DNA from 2 places in the Pseudoalteromonas sp. Xi13 genome. Region 2 is predicted to be linked to the other one. Evidence: riboswitches for the same ligand, from Rfam matches in the RefSeq annotation. Region 2 holds a riboswitch; the other holds the start of a gene.
What was found. Region 2 has a riboswitch for lysine ahead of dapA (4-hydroxy-tetrahydrodipicolinate synthase). Riboswitches for the same ligand answer to the same signal wherever they lie in the genome.

Region 1: another riboswitch for lysine. It lies ahead of lysC (lysine-sensitive aspartokinase 3); the one in region 2 lies ahead of dapA (4-hydroxy-tetrahydrodipicolinate synthase).

Annotation. Positions count from the first base shown of each region.
Region 1 covers NZ_CP034439.1:2,183,868-2,193,452, reverse strand. The annotation lists gene EJ103_RS09840 (ATPase) at 1-936, opposite strand, end outside; gene EJ103_RS09835 (hypothetical protein) at 933-1,481, opposite strand; gene EJ103_RS09830 (hypothetical protein) at 1,485-2,756, opposite strand; lysine riboswitch at 3,047-3,219, shown strand; gene lysC (lysine-sensitive aspartokinase 3) at 3,296-4,681, shown strand; gene EJ103_RS09820 (4'-phosphopantetheinyl transferase superfamily protein) at 4,700-5,443, opposite strand; gene EJ103_RS09815 (sodium-dependent transporter) at 5,582-6,904, shown strand; gene EJ103_RS09810 (2-hydroxyacid dehydrogenase) at 6,972-7,952, opposite strand; gene EJ103_RS09805 (glutathione peroxidase) at 8,256-8,807, opposite strand; gene EJ103_RS09800 (NAD(P)-dependent oxidoreductase) at 8,924-9,585, shown strand, end outside.
Region 2 covers NZ_CP034439.1:212,616-222,200, reverse strand. The annotation lists gene acnB (bifunctional aconitate hydratase 2/2-methylisocitrate dehydratase) at 68-2,665, opposite strand; gene EJ103_RS01055 (OmpA family protein) at 2,974-4,032, opposite strand; gene EJ103_RS01050 (protein adenylyltransferase SelO family protein) at 4,367-5,773, opposite strand; gene EJ103_RS01045 (DNA-3-methyladenine glycosylase I) at 5,776-6,480, opposite strand; lysine riboswitch at 6,675-6,871, shown strand; gene dapA (4-hydroxy-tetrahydrodipicolinate synthase) at 7,000-7,884, shown strand; gene EJ103_RS01035 (2,3,4,5-tetrahydropyridine-2,6-dicarboxylate N-succinyltransferase) at 7,900-8,640, shown strand; gene EJ103_RS01030 (PLP-dependent decarboxylase) at 8,640-9,585, shown strand, end outside.

The DNA of each region.
Region 1 (9,585 bases), 1.7 Mb from region 2:
TTGCTGTACGTATAAGCTTTGCTTTTGCTCAAACTCGTGTTTTTCGTGCTCTATGTCTTCAAGGGCAATGGCTAGTTCGCTTAGTTGCTCTTCTTGGTAGGTATCAAAGTCTATTAATGCTTGATCAATTTTAGGCGCGTAGGCTGCTAACTTACCTTTAAGCACGGTTTGGTTTTCAAGCATTGATTCAAGCGCCGTTATTGGCTCTTGCATTGATTCAAGCGCTTTTAATTCGCGTTTAGCACGATTTACTTTATCAAACGAGCGACGCCATACTTCGTAAAAGTCCACTTTAGAGTTAGACATATGGCGTTCAAACACACGTAGCATAAAGCGTTTAACATCGCTTGCACCCAATTTGTGTAAGTTAAGAATACGCCTAAAAATTTCTTTATAAATGGCGGAGTCTTGCACGTTATTAAGCGGGATCATTTTTAAATTAATGTCGCCGTCAAAAGGTGTTGCGCCGCCGGTAAGCAGGGCGTTTAGCTCTTGTGCTTTAAGCTCTATAGGGTTGTAACCTTGCGTTTTTAAATGATTAAACAGCTTGGTAAACTTAATAATGGTATTACCTTGCGTGTACTGCGCTAAATCAAGTTTGCCTTGATAACAAAAGTACTGATGCGCGTAACCGGCTATTTTACCAAGGCCTGCTACACCAATAACCACCGAGCCATGGGGGAGGTTGGCTTCAAGCAAAATGTACGACTGATCTGATGAAAAATAAAATTTACGGGTTTCATCTAAATCGTGCCCGTCCCATTCGGTTAGGCGCAAATCGTTTATTAGCGGAAATTGCAGGGCGTTAATAACCGAGCTTTTACCGGTATTGTTTGGTGCACAAATAGAGCTACTTTTATCAAGAGGAATAACACACTTTGCATAGCCTGCGGTATTAAGTAGGGCGAGTTTACTTAGTCCGTATAAGTTTTTCATTGCTCGTCCTCTGTAATGTAGGTTTCTTCGTTTACTTCCATAAGTGCATCAATATAGCGGTGAATAGGCGCTTGTAGCATAAAGCCGCCTTCTACTTCGCGGGCAAGGCCTAAACGTACCATACGCAGGTATACATCTTTTCGTAAATCTGAGCCCGAAAATATCTCAAGCTGATCAAACAAGTGTTTATTAATTTGCACTAAGGTTTGCATCAGTTCTAAATCGTTTACTTCATCAAATAGGGCACGCATTGGGTCTTTACCCGTATTGGCAAAGTGCTCAATTAAAATGTAAATAGTCAGTGCAATAGCACGGGATATTTTACCCATGTTTGGCGTGCTTTCGTCGCTGGCAAAGTAGTAAAAGCCGCGGCTGTCGTGTTTTAAATCGTGGCCAAGGGCGCTAAATAAGGCGCTATAAGATTCTATGTGCTGGTCAAGCTCTTGCCACATTACGTTGTCTTGTTCGCAAATATGGTAACCCGCACCTAATTTTTTATTAATGGCTTGTAGGTGCGTAAGCTCGTCTAAGTTTATATGTGTCATGTGTTACTCGTCTGCCTGTGTATCTGGCTGAGGCGCAGAATTAAATGGGTATAACGAAAAATGCTGGCCGGCAATTTTTACGCGTGTTTTTTCATCGCTTTGGCTAATGTGAATTTCACTGTCGCTGACTAGTTTTTGATATAAAAATAGCATTTCGTCGGCGTCTAATTCTGGGTAGCTTTCATCTAAAAATTGCAGCAATGGCTGGGGCTTTTTACGTTTTTTATTAAAGCGTTTTGCAAAGCTTGTTTTAACATCGTGGTAATCAGGAATGTTTGGCGTGACAAATGCCGGCACGTCTTGTTGCTCTGGGAGCTGGTATTCTTCGTGTTCAAATTCTACCAAGCTTGCCATATAGGCAACTATATGACGCTGCTGGCCAAGCGAATAACGCTGCGCATCGCTTACAAAGTTTGGTTGTACCGCGCTTAGCATGTTGTCTACGCCATTTTTACGCACAAGGCCAAGCACTTTTGCTGCCTGGCGGGTAATTAGGTTATTACGGCGTAACTCTTCGCGCAGTGGCATAAGCATATCGGCACTTTTGCGTAAGCTTTCGCGGCCAACTAAATGCATTTCGAGTATCCGAGTACGCAATTGCTCAAGCATACGTTTGTCGCTGTAGGCTTTGCCTGAGCGTTCAATGTGCTCTATTTGCTTACTTATTTGCTGCTCAATCAATGTAAAACAGGCATGAAAGTCACCGCGAATATCGACCATTTCAAGCATCGGCTCTATGTATTCGTCAAAGGCTTCTATTACCGCTTTGTAGCGCTTTTGCAAAGATTGCACCGCGTGATCAGATTTAGCTTGCTCAACAATGTTTAAAATAGCGTTTTCGTTGTGCGCGTAAAGCTTCATTATTTTACGCACCCGATCATCCATAATGCGGCTATAGCGGCGTAAATCGTCAAAGTCTTCTATTTCACCGGCATTATCTAATCGGTTTCCTAGGCGTGCTAAATCATCAACCAAAACGCTAATTTCTTGTGCTAAACCTAGGTGTTCTTCTTGTAATAAAAAGGTCGCAAAATCGGCAATGGCGCGGTTTATTTCAAGCTGGGATGATTTAGCCAATGGAATAAGTATGTCTTGATTGAGCAAACGATTTGTTTCTTTGTATATGCGCTCGTTTGTCCACGTGGGGTGTTTTTGCTTAATGGCGTTTTGCACGTCTTTGAGGCTAAAGTCGGCCATTTTAAAACGTTTAAATAATAGCTCTAAAACACCCCAGTGTTCGCTAAGGGTGTTAAGCAGCTTTTTAGCTGGGATCATAATGCGGTGATACATCCTAGTAATGAGTTAACTACACTTAAAGCAGAGCGTAGTTTTTATATTTTTATAATAAAAAGTACTCGTTATTAACTGGCTTAATTTACACATTTTTTTAGCTGGCGTACAGGTGAGTTACATTAAGCGCTGTAAAAGTAGCCAGCAATGTAAACCTTGGCTAAATTATTCGCGTTATATTAGCTAAAACACCTTGACAGCTAGACGTCTAAACGATAACTTTCAAAGCCCCGCTACACAGTGGGGTTTTGTTTTATTAGCCACAGGTTAATACAACATTCAGAAGAGGTGCGATACTTAGGTATTTAATGGTAGGTGACGAACGCCCATAACCATTAAAGAGGGAAGTACTCGCCGAGGAAAACAAGGTTACGTCAACCGTGTTTTTCGGTTTATGGGGCTGAATCCCCAAAACTGTCACCAACTTAGGTGGAGAGCTTCTGGCAGCGGACACATCTTATTTGCATTCCTTTGCCAAGTTCTTCTTGTTTTTTAGCGGTTTGGATACCGCGAAAGGAGACGAAATGACTACCCAATCAGTGCCACAAACAGTATCAGGCGCAAAATCAGATTACATCGTTGCCAAATTTGGCGGAACCAGTGTTGCAAACTTTGAAGCGATGAGTCGCTGCAGCGAAATTATTGTTGCAGATAAAAGCGTACGTATTGTAGCTGTGAGCGCCAGTGCCGGCGTAACTAACCACTTAGTTGCACTGTGCAAACCCGACCTTAGTAAAGAGCAGCGCCAAGCACACATAGATGGCGTATTGGCTATTCAACAGGCTATTTTAGATGAGTTGTCGCTTGAGGCCGATTTAGCCGTAGGTTTTAACGAGACGTTAAAAGCGTTTCAAACGTTAGCACTTGAAACACTCACTACTGATCAACAACACGATGAGCTGCTTAGCTTTGGCGAGCGTTTATCGTCTTATTTATTTGCTCAAGTGCTGCGCTTAAAAGGCTTAAATGCAGATAGGTTTGATGTACGCAAAGTGCTTAAAACCGACAGCCAATTTGGTAAAGCAACGCCCGATGTTGCGGCCACTGCACAAGCCGCTAAAGATCTGTTAATTCCGTTATTAGATGAGCAAGTAATAGTTACACAAGGGTTTATTGGTAGTGATGAATTTGGCCAAACCACAACGCTTGGTCGTGGTGGCTCTGACTACAGTGCGGCGTTATTAGCAGAGGCTATTAACGCTAAAAGTGTACACATTTGGACCGATGTAGTGGGTATTTTTAGCACCGACCCGCGTTTATGCGCTAAGGCAACGCCAATTGCCCGTTTAAGCTTTGATGAAGCCGCAGAAATGGCGACATTTGGCGCAAAAGTATTGCACCCTGCAACTATTTTACCAGCAAGCCGTAGCCATATTAATGTATTTGTAGGCTCTAGCCGCGAGCCAGAGCGCGGAGGAACGTGGATTGAGCGTGAAAAATCGCAGCAGCCAGGTATTCGTGCCGTTACGCAGCGTAAAAACCAAATATTGCTAACGCTTAAAAGCCCAGAAATGTTATTAGCAAGTGGCTTTTTGGCCCGTGTATTTACTATTTTAAGTGAATTTAACATATCGGTAGATTTAGTTACTACCTCAGAAATTAGTGTTGCCATTACGCTCGATAACGCGCCTAATGCCTCGCGACCTGAGCTTGAGCAAGCGTGTTTAGATAAATTGGCCGAATTTTGTCATGTATCGGTTGAAAACAACTTAACCTTAGTGGCGCTTATAGGCTCTGAAATACAGCTACGCCAGCACGAAATGAACCTAATGAACGTACTAAAAGAGTTTAATATTCGATTAATTTGTCATGGTGCAAGTAAGCACAACTTATGCTTTTTAGTAGAGCAAAGCGAATCAGATACCGTGGTACAAGCAATACACAGCCGCTTATTAGAAAGCGCTGCTTAAGCTTTTAAAGCCAAGTTATTAAGTATCCAAGTTATTTAGTATAAAGCACCGCCAGTCGGTGCTTTTTTTATGCGCCACGCTTATATCAAACTCCTCATTGGCAACCGTTATGCTGTTACTCGATGCTGTAAGGTTTAACAAAGAAAATTCATCAAATACATTTGGGCTAAGCAATTGCGCTATTGGGCGGCTAGTTGCTTTAGCGAGTGCTTCTTTTAAGGTCCAAATTCTAAAAAAGCTCTGAGCTTGCTCTTTTATAGCCAAAGGGGCGGTAATTAAGGCAATTTCAGCCTTATTATAAAAATGCTTAGCGAGCTTTTCGAATGGGCGTTTTAAGTTTATTTTTTCAATATCAAAGCCAAACTCCGCCTTAGTAACATTAAGTGCAACGCCAACTAAGCCATGCGAGTGCGAAATACAGGTATTTATAACGGTGTGGTTTATATGGAGCTGTAGTTTTGAGCATTCTTCATTAAAGTGGGTGCTCATTTTATTAAGCGGTATGTGTGCGTATTGGGGCTGAGTATGCTTTGCAAGTTGCTTTAGTAATATACGCGATGCTAGATATTCTTGCTTTGCTTGCATTCGTTTACGGCGATTTATAACGCTTAGCTCAAATGGGCTTAGGTATTGGGTTAAATCAAGGTGTTCTAAATTAAGTGTGTTGGCATTAAACACTAAAATAGTATTGTTGCTAGGGGATAAATCGCTATAAAAAGAGGGAGCAATACTTAGGGTGTTTTTAAAAAAGTGGTTAGTCATACGCGCTTAAAATAAGTGAGTGCTGTAATTATGAGCGGTTAACAGCGCTTATTTATGCCAAAAGCAATTTTATTACTCAGTTGGCATTAAATATGGTTTAATTCACAATAATCAAAGAATAACAGAATTTGTAGATGTATGGCACAAGTGCGTGATGGATTTCAAAGCCGTTTTGGTTTTGTTTTAGCCGCTGCAGGCGCAGCAGTGGGTTTAGGTAATATTTGGGGTTTTCCTACGCAGGCGGCCAACCATGGTGGCGGTGCATTTTTATTGGTTTACTTTGTAGTTATATTTTTACTTGCGCTACCTGCGCTTTATACCGAACTTTATTTAGGCCACCAAGCGCAAGCAAACCCAGTAAAAGCATTGGGTAATGCGTGGCAAAATACCAACAAAAAAGTAGGTGCTGCCGCAGGATATATTGGCCTTGCGGGCGCTGTGGTTATGCTTAGCTTTTATTCCATTGTAGCTGGGTGGATGCTCTCTTACGCCATAGAGCCTATTACTACATTTTTTGGTTTTACCGCCGCAAGCGAATTTTTACACAGCGACTCTATGGTGCGTAATTTTATATTTACGCCGCTTATGCTTATTTTAACCGCCAGTATTATTTTAAAAGGGGTTAAATCTGGGATTGAAACCTGGTCACGCCGTTTAATGCCATTGTTATTGGTGCTACTAATTGGCTTAATTTTTTATATAGCCAGTTTAGAAGGCGCCAGCGAAGGGTTTGCTGCTTATTTAATTCCTAATTTTAGCCAAGTGCTTGACCCAAATTTAATCATTGCTGCAATGGGGCAGGCTTTTTTCTCGCTCTCATTAGGGGTTGGCTGCATGATGATTTATGGCTCGTACCTGCAGCCAGATGCAAACCTGCCAAAACTAACTGCAAGCGTTGCACTACTTGATACCAGCGTGGCATTTTTAGCAGGTTTACTGATAGTGCCTGCAATTTATGTAGCGCAGCATAACGGGGTAGAGGTGTTTAGCGGCGGAAAACTTATAGGTGAAGGGCAGCTTATATTTGCTATTTTGCCAGAGCTTTTTAGTACCATGGGCGAAATTGGCTTACTAATTGGGTTACTGTTTTTTGTACTTATGTCGATTGCATCGGTTACATCTACTATTTCTACCACAGAAATACCGGTAGCGTTTTTAGTAGAAAACCACCGCGTAGATCGTACTAAAGCAACGTGGGCCGTTAGCCTAGTGGTGTTAATATGCGCTAGTGCAATAATATTAAACTTTGAGTGGTTATTTGGTTTAGTAATCATGCTATTTACTCAGTACCAACTTCCACTTATGGGGCTATTTTATTTCATAACCGCAGGTTGGATGTGGAAACGCGGTAATAAGCTTCATAAAGCCAGCACCGGCACGCATTACTGGTTTGCTCAATACATTCGTTTTGTGTGCCCAGTATTAATGACTCTTGTTTTTGCAAACGTTGCGTTTGGCTAAAGTATTTTAAGCTTTACCCGTTATGTGAATAGCAAAACGGGTAAAGCTAAATTAATGGGCCGCGGCTTTATAAAACCTCATTGGTTAAAGGTCTCTGTTCATTAATTTCTATTGCGTTTTGTATGGTGGTATTGGCAATCTCGCTAAGGGCTTCTTGAGTAAAAAAGCCTTGGTGGCCAGTTATTAATACGTTTTTAAAACTAACTAAGCGCGAGAATATATCGTCTTGGTTTATCTCGTCGCTGTGGTTTTTAAAAAATAGCTCTGACTCCTGCTCGTACACATCAAGCCCTAAATACCCTAGCTTTTTAGTTTTAAGCGCATTTATACACGCTTTGCTATTAAGTAGCGCACCGCGCGAAGTGTTAATTAGCATTACCCCAGGTTTCATTTTATTAAATGCATCGGCGTTTATTAAATGGTGTGTTTGCTCATTCAGTGGGCAGTGCAGTGAAATTATATCGCTTTGAGTAAGCAGCGAATCTAAATCGGTGATGGTGTAATTGCCAGGTGTTGCATAAGGGTCGCACACTAAAACATCCGCGCCAAAGCCATTTAAAATATTACAAAGGGCAAGGCCAATTTTACCACAGCCTATAATGCCAACTGTTTTGTTGTGTAAGTTAAAGCCTAATAAACCGTTTAAATCAAAGTTGTCTTCGCGTACGCGGTTATAGGCTTTATGTGTTTTACGGCTAAGGGTAAGCATAAGTGCAACACAGTGCTCAGCTACGGCTTCTGGGCTGTATGCGGGTACTCGTAATACCTTAATGTTGTGTGCTTTGGCGGCTACTAAATCAACATTATTAAACCCTGCGCAGCGAAGTAAAATAGTATTAATTCCTTGCTCAGCAAGGTGCTCAATAACGAGGGCGTTAACTGTGTCGTTTACAAATACACACACAGCATCAAACCCTTTAGCAAGCAGGGCTGTTTGCTCGTTCAGTGCTTGCTCAAAGTAACAAATCTCTATTTGAGGGTGTTTGCTAATACTGCGCTCAAAAAAAGGCTGCTCGTATTTTTGCGTACTAAAAAAAGCAATGTTCATGTTATTTACTCCAAAGCCTAGCTGTTATAGCAATCCGTATAATCAAGTGATCTATTTTGAGGATGGAAAAACGCGTTGATAGTAAGGCAAAAAATTCGCTATTTAGTTGTTCTCGGCAATTGCTCCTGCATTGCTCTACCTTCTGCATCCATGCAGTCGTAAATGAGAGTTTTTTAACGCAGAGAGCGACACGTTTAGCCCCTAAAAATGATTAAGTATTATTGCTGATTGGTATTATACGTAACCTTAAACTAGTTTAATAAAGCATGCTTGAGTAACCACCCGTTTATTGATTTAGAATAATTAAGCGCCTTTTAATGCATTAAAGTTGGGTATTATTTTTGCGTTATTTAAGTTATTAGCGTTTAGTGCGCTAGGTAAGTTTGCCTCAATGACCTGTTTAAGCGTTTCGGGCTTGGTGCGCGGCGCATAACGTGCAACGAGCTGACCTTGTGGGTTAATTAAAAACTTGGTGAAGTTCCACTTTACTGCGCGGTTTTGCGAAATACCACGGGTATGCGACTTTAAGTAATTAAACAGCGGATGCGCCTCGGGCCCATTTACCATTACCTTACCAAACACTTTGAACGACACGTCAAATTGTCCTTGATAAAAGTCTTTAATTGCGAGGTTATCAAGCGGCTCGTTTTGGCCAAATTGATGACACGGAAACGCTAAAATAGTGAAACCGCTATTTTTATATTCTTGATAGAGCTTTTCTAGCGAACTTAATTGCACCGAAAAATTACACTTACTTGCTGTATTAACAATAAGTACTGTTTTGCCTTTTAGCTGGCTAAGCGCAAAGCTTTCGCTGTTGTATAAAGGGGCACTAAATTGATAAATACTATCCATGGTTACCTACTTATTTCCTTACGTTGGAAATTTATAAAGACTTAATTCGCTTTTTAAGCAGCCGATTGACATAATCGGGCATAGTTTCTAAGTTAGCAGGAAAATAAGGCACTTTTATGTCAATCAATGTTGCATTTATAGGTTTAGGGGTAATGGGTTACCCAATGGCAGGGCATTTAGCAAAAGCGGGCTTTAATGTGTGTGTATATAACCGCACTCAAGCAAAGGCGCAAAGCTGGGTAGATGAGTATGCAGGAGGTTTTGCTACCACGCCGCGAGAAGCTGCTAATAATGCTGATATTGTATTTATGTGTGTAGGTAATGATGATGACTTACGTGCGGTTGTTTATGGTGAAAATGGTGTTTTAGCGGGGATGGCCGTTAATAGCATTTTGGTTGACCATACAACGACATCGGCCGAAGTAGCCCGTGAAGTAGCAGAAAAAGCAGCCTTGCAAAGTATCGATTTTATAGACGCGCCCGTATCAGGCGGACAAGCAGGTGCTGAAAACGGCGTGCTTACAGTCATGGCTGGCGGTAACGAAGCTGTTTTCACTAAAGTGCAACCCGTAATGGCAGCATATAGCCGTTTTAGCCAGTTATTAGGCGATGTGGGCGCAGGGCAGTTATGTAAAATGGTTAATCAAATTTGTATTGCCGGCGTAGTGCAAGGCTTAGCCGAGGGCTTACACTTTGCTAAACAAGCAGGGCTTGATGGTGAAAAGGTAATTGAAACCATTTCAAAAGGGGCTGCGGGTTCGTGGCAAATGGAAAACCG
Region 2 (9,585 bases):
AAATATTCAATTTTATTTTAGCCAATAAAAAACCCGCCTAAGCGGGTTTTTTTAAAACAGCTTTAAATTATACAGCTTGCTGAATAATTACGTTGTCTGCTTTTTTAGTGTACTGAGGCATGCGGTGGAAGTTCAAGTAACGGTATGTATCTGCAGCCGTTGCATTGATTTTCTCTGCGTATTCTTGGTACTCAGCTGGTGTAGGTAATTTACCTAAAATTGCCGCTACTGCAGCAAGCTCAGCTGATGCTAAGAATACATTTGCGCCTGTACCTAAACGGTTAGGGAAGTTACGTGTTGAAGTAGAAACAACCGTTGCTTTATCAGCAACACGTGCTTGGTTACCCATACACAGTGAACACCCTGGCGTTTCGATACGTGCACCAACACGACCAAAGATACCGTAGTACCCTTCGTCAGTTAGTTGGTCTTTATCCATCTTCGTTGGTGGAGCTACCCAAAGTTGAGTTGGGATACGACCAGTAAAGCCATCTAGTAATTTACCCGCAGCACGGAAGTGACCAATGTTAGTCATACAAGAACCGATGAATACTTCGTCGATTTTCTCGCCAGTAACATCAGAAAGTAAACGCGCGTCATCTGGGTCATTTGGAGCACAAAGGATTGGCTCTTTAATTTCTGCTAGGTCGATTTCTACAACGTGCTTGTACTCTGCATCAGCATCAGCTTCCATAAGTTCTGGGTTTGCTAACCATTCTTGCATTGCTGTAATACGACGCTCGATTGTACGTACATCGCCATAACCTTCAGAGATCATCCACTTAAGCATAACAATGTTAGACTCAAGGTATTCGCTGATAGACTCTTTAGAAAGCTTAACAGTACAACCTGCTGCTGAACGCTCTGCTGATGCATCTGATAATTCAAACGCTTGCTCAACAGTTAAGTGCTCAACACCTTCAATTTCTAGTACGCGACCAGAGAATTCGTTGATTTTACCTTTTTTCTCTACTGTTAATAAGCCTTGCTTAATACCGTAGTAAGGGATTGCGTGTACTAGGTCACGTAAAGTGATACCTGGTTGCATTTCACCTTTAAAGCGAACCAAAATAGACTCAGGCATATCAAGTGGCATAACACCTGTTGCTGCTGCGAACGCTACTGCACCTGAACCCGCAGGGAACGAAATACCTAATGGGAAACGTGTATGTGAATCACCACCAGTACCTACAGTATCTGGTAATAACATACGGTTTAACCAAGAGTGAATTACACCATCACCTGGGCGAAGTGAAACACCGCCACGGTTCATGATGAAATCAGGAAGCGTATGGTGAGTGTTTACGTCAATTGGTTTAGGGTAAGCAGAGGTATGACAGAATGACTGCATTGTTAAATCTGCAGAGAAACCTAAACATGCTAAGTCTTTAAGCTCATCACGTGTCATAGGACCTGTAGTATCTTGCGAACCTACAGTCGTCATTTTTGGCTCACAGTATTGGCCTGGGCGAATACCTGCTACGTTACATGCTTTACCAACCATTTTTTGCGCTAGTGTAAAGCCTTTATCAGACACTTCTGTTACTGCTGGTACTTTAAATACGTCAGTAGCACCTAAACCTAAAGAGGTACGTGCTTTGTCTGTTAAACCACGACCAATGATTAGAGGAATACGGCCGCCGGCACGTACTTCATCTAAAATTACGTCTGATTTAAGCTCAAAAGTAGAGATAACGTCATCAGTACCGTGGCGCTTAACTACACCTTCGTATGGGTAAATATCAATTTGATCACCCATGTTGAACTCATCAACATTTAACTCGATTGGTAACGCACCTGAATCTTCCATTGTGTTGAAGAAGATAGGCGCAATTTTGTTACCTAAACATACACCACCAACGCGCTTATTAGGTACGTATGGGATATCATCACCCATAAACCAAAGCACAGAGTTAGTTGCAGATTTACGAGAAGAACCAGTACCTACAACGTCACCTACGTATGCAAGTGGTAAACCTTGTGTTTTTAATTCTTCAAGTTTAGTGATTGGACCTACTTCACCCGCTTTGTCAGGAGTGATACCGTCGCGCTCATTTTTTAGCATTGCTAAAGCATGAAGCGGGATATCTGGACGTGACCATGCATCTGGTGCAGGTGATAAATCATCAGTGTTTGTCTCGCCGGTTACTTTAAATACAGTAACAGAGATTTTTTCAGCAACAGCTGGCTTGTTAGTAAACCATTCAGCGTCTGCCCAAGATTGAATAATCTTTTTAGCGTGCTCGTTGCCTGCTTTTGCTTTTTCTTCTACGTCGTAAAATGCATCAAACATTAATAATGTGTTTGATAGGCCTTTTACAGCGATAGGCGCAAGTGTTTCGTCATCAAGTAGCTCAATCATTGGGGCGATGTTGTAACCACCTAACATTGTACCTAATAATTCTGCTGCTTTTTCTTTAGATACTAATGGAGATTGTGCTTCGCCTTTAGCAACTGCCGCTAAAAAGCCTGCTTTGATGTATGCTGCATCATCAACGCCCGGTGGTACGCGGTTGATTAGTAAATCTAAGATGAACTCTTCTTCACCCGCTGGTGGGTTTTTAATTAGTTCAATAAGATCAGCCGTTTGCTGAGCATCTAATGGCGCTGGTACGATACCTAACGCGGCACGTTCTTCTACGTGTTTACGATATTCTTGTAGCACAATATTGCCCTCTTGGTGACGTGAAAGTATTCGGTAGCGCCTCATGCGCAAAAAAAGTAACCCAATACTTATAGTATTCTAACGCGGGATTATAAAGCTTTTATGTATAGATGAAAATCCATCCAGCTAAGCAACTGATTATACCGACTATAAATATTATGAATAGTGGTAAGCATAAATTCTATTTTCGTGAATGTTTATTAAGTAATAATCATTCTTGTTTAATCAGGCTAATACTGCATATGCTGTTTTAAAGGCATAAAAAAACCCAGCACTAAGCTGGGTTTTTAAAATAAAGTAAGTAACTATTAACGCTTAACTTTTACACGTTCAATAGATTTTACATGTGCTTCTACACGACGGTTTTCAGCGTGAGCTTCTTTCGTGTTAGCTGTGTTTTTAAGACGTTCTTCACCTAGGCCAACAGTTGTAATGCGATCTTCAGCAATGCCATCTTTAATTAGCTCTTGTGCTACATCATCAGCACGCTTTTTAGAAAGCATCTTGTTGTAGTTTGCGTTACCTACCGCTGACGCGTGGCCTTCAAGTAGTACAGTTGTATCTTCGTGCTCTTTTAAGAACTCAGATACTGATGCAATGTCGTCAAAGTAACGTTGACCAACTTGTGCAGAATCATGTGGGAAAGTAACTAATAAGCTTGTTGTTACTTCACGGTCTTCGTATAAAGTACAGCCATCGCCATCCACAGCGTCTGTCATTGGCGTGTTAGGACATTTATCATCTTTATCTAGGATGTTGTCGTTGTCGCTGTCTTTAGGTTCTACAGGTACTTCTACTACTGCTGTAGGCGCTGGCTCTACAGGCTGTGCAGGCATAGAGTTTTGGCCAAATAAGTAGTTAATACCAATTTTAGCACCTACATCTGTGTAACCTTTATCAAGACCTTGGTATACCGCAGTTTCAGCGTTTACGAAAAAGCCATCAGTAATAAAGTGTTGGTAACCAACACCTGCGTTTAAGAATGTGTTGTCATCTACTACGTCCATTTCTTTAATACCGAATAGACCGTAGAAAGGGCCGCCGTCAAGGTGGTAAAGCGCATCAATACCGTAACGCTCGCCGTCGATATTATTACGATTGCCCGCAGCTTTATCGAACGCGTTAAAGTCCATATCTGCATACTCAAGGCGTGCGCTCCAGTAATCGCTGAAACGGTAACCTGCTTCTACACCCCAACCAGTTGACTCGTTTACGTCAAGGCCAGCTTGAGCGCGCATGTTTTCCCATGACGCATCATAGTAGTCACCAAATGCACCAATGTAGAAACCTTCTTCTTTATCGGCAGCGAATGTAGACGCGCTAGTTGCAGCTAACGCAATTGCAATTGTAAGTGATTTTAATTTCATTGTTTTCTTCCCATTTTAACAACTTAGAAAATTGTAGCTAATCAATACTAGCTCAACCAGTTTTGTACACACTACCCGAGCTTTTGTTAATCGATACTTAACGAAAAATAAAGTTTATAAATTTTTTCAACGATCTACAGGCATTCCAACCACCAATTGTAGGTTAAGTAAAAATTTTTACCTAATCTGCAATTAATAAATTATGGTAATTTATAAATAGTTACTTTTTATGAATGCGCACAATAACACCGAGTGTGTAACTGCTCAATCATTGTACACTGCATTATTTAAAAATGACTATTTATAATCAAAAACTTACAATTAATTACAATACTTAAGTACCGCAAAAAGTTTGATAGCCCTTGTCATCTTTACCTGTCTCTTGAAAGCGGGCTAAATTAGCTGTTTTATCATATGGGTTACTCATCACCGCTAAGAAGTCGCTTAACAGCTCGCTCTCGCCGTGTTGATTATATTGCGCAAGTATTTCTTCGACGATGTGATTACGCGGTATAACCCTTGGGTTAGCCGCTCTCATTAGGTTATAGCTGTTTTCATCACATCTTTTTTGCCATAACATGGCCCATTGCGTTAATTCATCTGGCACTTTGCCACCCTTTAGTGACTCGGTTAAGGCATCAAAGGTATTGGTGTAATCGAGCTTATGCTCTTGGAATAACAATAATAACTTACTTACAAGCTCTACATCGTCTTCGTTATAACCTGCTAAGCCTAATTTTTGTGCCCACATTTGATTATATTGCTCGTTAAATAACGTAGAAAACTGATTAATTAGCGGCGTCATTAAACTTACAGCTTGTTCATCATCTTCATCTATTAGCGGGATTAGGCTCTCAGCTAAACGCGCGCAGTTCCAACTTACAATATTTGGCTGATTACCATAGGCATAACGACCTTGCTTATCAATTGAGCTAAATACGGTATCAAAATCAAAGGTATTCATCATTGCACACGGGCCGTAGTCGATAGTTTCGCCACTTATCAAGGTATTATCAGTATTCATAACGCCATGAATAAAGCCCACTCGCATCCAGCTAATAACCAGCGCTAGCTGACTATTTATAACGGCTGCTAAAAAGTCTAAATAGCGCTGAGCCCCTGCTGATTGAATACTTGGGTAATGGCGTTCAATGGCTACATCTGCTAATTTTTTTAATCCCTCTACATCACCTTGAGTTGCTAAATACTGAAACGAGCCAACGCGAATATGGCTACTTGCTAAGCGGGTAACAATTGCGCCAGGTTGCGGCGGATTACGATAAACAGCTTCGCCTGTGCCGACAACAGCCAAACACCGCGTGGTTTTAATCCCTAAGCCATGCATAGCTTCGCTCATAATATACTCGCGAATAGCGGGGCCTAGTGCACATCGCCCATCGCCTCCTCTTGAAAAAGGCGTGGCGCCTGAGCCTTTTAACTGAATATCCCACAGCTGATTTTTATCATCGCTGATAGCACCCAGTAAGTGCGCTCGCCCATCACCCAAGCGCGGCGAAAAGTGCCCAAACTGATGCCCAGAATAGCCAAGCGCTACAGCATTTACCGGTTGTGGCTCGTTACCAGCAAAAGTACTGGCGCGCAGCGCAGGCTCAACATCTATATTAAACTGCTGTGCTAACGCTTCGTTCCACAAAAGTAATTGCGCAGCTGCAACGCTTGAAGGACTATCCTCTATTGCGAAGTTATCTGCTATGTCTGTGTATCTTGGCACTAGTTTCATGGTTAATCCTCTGTTTGTTGGCTTATGCCTACGCGATTGTCGCCCACGCTGTAAGCCACAATTAAGCTAAGTTCTTGCAGGCTCAAACCACTTTGCTTTTGCATTTCGTTAAAAAACGCCTCTGCGGCAGTGAGTGATTTTTTAGTCTGCAGGCCGCCATCGATAATTTTGTGCGCTCTTAGGTAACTTTCTACATCTCGCGAAAGTAAAAAAGTATCTTTACCAAGCGCTCTTAAGGCATACGGGCCTGTATTGCCGCCCAAACGGGCGCCGTGTTTTTTTAAATATGCCCATAAACCAATAATGTCATCGCTTGGCCAGTTAGCTACAAACTTGCTAAAACTGCCATGTTCCTGAGCTATTTCGTGGATCATGTAGGCATTTTCAGGAATTGTTTTTACCTTTTTATAATTACGAATAATGCGCTCATCAGTTGCTTTTTGCTCGAGCATATCGGGCGGCATCATAAGTAATTTATCAACACTAAACTGCCAAAAAACCTCTCTAAAACCTGGCCATTTACTGTTTATTACCGACCAGTAAAACCCGCTTTGAAATACTTTACGGGTAAACTCTTCAAGCCAATCGTCGTCACTTAATGCGCTTAATGCTTTTTTAGATAAGGGTTTTGCGAGTAATAACTTAAGCATTTTTTCAGAACCTTTTCGCTCTACTGCTCGCTTATAAATATCGCTAAATTTTTCCATACTTATTAAATACCTCATCACTGCTCATAGGGTTAGTTTACGAGAAAAGCAGCCAATACGTAACCACCCACATTTTCGATGAACTAATCTGTATCCTGCAACTTGACACCTAGACGGCTAAAATGTTTTAATCGCCGCAATTACCCTATTTAAATTGTATTTTGTTAAACCTTTAGCGGTTAAATAAAATACAAAGGGCTAGAAGAGGTGCGTTATTCAGGTAGCGTATGTTAGGAGCGCAAACTCCAGTGAGCATATGTGAGGGGAATACCGCCGAGAGGTAAACGCTTTTGCGAAGCAATTACTTCGGGCGACTAGGTTGAATCCTAGCGACTGTCACCAATAGCTGTTTTAAAACAGCTTATTAGTTTGGTGGAGAGCTTCTGGTCTTAAATAATAAGGCCGTGCGCCCTATTATTTTAAGCCCATTCGCTCTTCGAATACTGTTCGAACGACGTTAATGCGGCTCACATCATACAGCCTCCTTAATATCTCGAACACCTTATAGGTTCGTAAGAGATGATTCACAACTTCAATTTAGACGACTACGCACTGTGGACAGCGCTTGTTACGCCGTTTGATCAACAAGGTAATGTTGACTACGACACGCTCACAACACTTGTTAGCGAACAAGAAGCGGCACACAACGGTATTTTACTGCTCGGTAGCACAGGTGAAGGCTTAGCCCTTACGCTTAAAGAGCAGCAAGGCATTGTTGAGCACGTGTGCCAATTAAAACCCAGTGTACCGCTTATGGTTGCTGTTGGTGGTAGTAATTTGGCCCAACAAAAAGAATGGGTTAGCTACTGTAACCAATTACCTATTCACAGCTACTTATTAGGCTCGCCTCTTTATGCAAAACCAGGGGCTGTAGGTCAAACACATTGGTACGAAAGCTTATTAAACGAAAGCGCGCATCCGTGTATGTTGTACAACGTACCTGGGCGCAGCGGTGTAAGCATTCCTATCGAGACCATTGAAAACTTAAAAGCGCACCCAAAACTGTGGGCTTTAAAAGAAGCCAGTGGCAACATCACCCAATTTGAAGCATACCGACAAGCCGCGCCTAATTTAGCGCTATACAGTGGCGACGATGCACTTATGCCCTACTTTGCCCAAGCAGGTGCAAAAGGCTTAGTTTCGGTTGCGGCCAATGCATGGCCTTTGCAAACACATGAATTTGTAAAGCGCAGCCTAAGCGGTCAACACCCCAATTTATTTGCTCAGTGGACTCGGGCTATTAATAGCCTATTTGCTGTAGCAAACCCTATTCCCGTAAAAGTGCTAATGCACCAGCAAGGGCGTTTAAATAGCCCACTGTTGCGTCCACCTTTAACGCATCTTGAGTTAACGCAAACCGATTGCATTACCACTGCAAACGACACCATTTTATCTTGGCATTAAACACAGGTTTTTATAATGAGCTGGTTAGAACTACTAAATAATTTAGAATCGGGCGCAGTACGCGCAGCATCACAAAACGAAAGCGGCCAATGGGAAGCTAACGTAGAAGTAAAACAAGGCATTTTAGAAGCCTTTAAAAATGGCACTAACACCGAGTTTGCAGGCGGGTTTGTTGATAAGCACAACCTTGCACCGCAAGAATTTAGCACTGACGATGGCGTGCGTATGGTACCAGGTGGCACCAGTGTTCGCCGCGGAGCCTACGTAGCTAAAGGCACTATTATTATGCCACCAGCGTACGTAAATATTGGCGCATACATCGACGAAGGTACTATGGTTGATAGCCACGCATTAGTGGGTTCGTGTGCACAAGTTGGTAAAAATGTACATTTAAGCGCAGCTGTTCAACTTGGTGGTGTACTTGAGCCAATTGGGGCAAGCCCAGTCGTGGTTGAAGACGATGCGTTTATTGGCGCAGGTTGTGTTATTGTTGAAGGCGTAGTGGTTAAAAAAGGCGCGGTACTTGCGCCAGGTGTGCGTTTATCTGCCACTATTCCGGTTTACGACTGTGTTAACGAGCGCCAGCTAGATAAAGGCGAGCCAATTCCAGAGTACGCTATTGTAATACCAGGCTCTCGCCCTGCGTCTAACGAATGGGCTCGTGAGCAAGGCTTAAGCATGTCGTGTGCACTCATTGTTAAATACCGCGACGAGCAAAGCGATGCATCGTTATTGCTAGAAGAGGTTTTACGATAATGAGCTTTTTGAGCACGCCTATCAAGGCCGCCGTAAATACACTTACTCAGCAACTTGATACACCTTTTTTTGTTTACGACTTAGACAAACTAAACGCACACCTTACCCGTTTAGTTGCGCAATCCGATGTAAAGCTTTGGTATGCGGTAAAAGCCAATCCGCTTTCTAAGGTTATTCAATGCCTAGACAGCGCCGGATTTAACTTTGACGTAGCAAGTAAAGGTGAGCTTGAACAAGTCCTTGCACAAGGTATTAGTTCACAGCGCGTGCTCAACACAGGGCCTGCAAAGAGCCCTAAACAAATTAAACACTTTATTGAGCGCGGCGTGCGTATTTTTGTTGCCGAAAGCCTCAATCAAGTACGTTGGTTAAACCAGCAAGCGCAGCTGCAAAATACGCAGCTGCAAGTATTACTGCGTGTGCAGTTACGCTGGCCAGAAGGTGAAAAAAACCCATTAGGGGGTGACAGCCTTACTCCGTTTGGGCTTGGTTGCGATGAATGGCAAGCGCTCAATTCTGGCGATTACCCAGCACTTAATTTTGATGGTCTGCATATTTTTCAGTGGGGCAACATGCTTAGCACGCAAAAGCTAAGCGAGCTGTGGTCGCAAATGATTGCACCGCTTACCACCTTGGCTAATAACTTAAATATAAACCTTAAAATTTTAGACTTAGGCGGCGGTTTAGGTATTCCTTACACACCAAACGATGCAACACTTGAGTGGGATGGATTAATCACCGCGCTGGCAAAAATTAAAAAAGATGCGGGTGTAGACGAGCTTTGGATGGAGCTTGGCCGTTACGCTGTAGGCGAATGCGGTCATTACGCGAACCCCGTCGTTGAGTGCAAACAAAACTACGGGCAACAGCAAGTTATTTTAACCGGTGGTATTAACCACTTATTGCGCCCTGCTGTTACAAGCCAAGATTTTCCTGCGGCGTTAC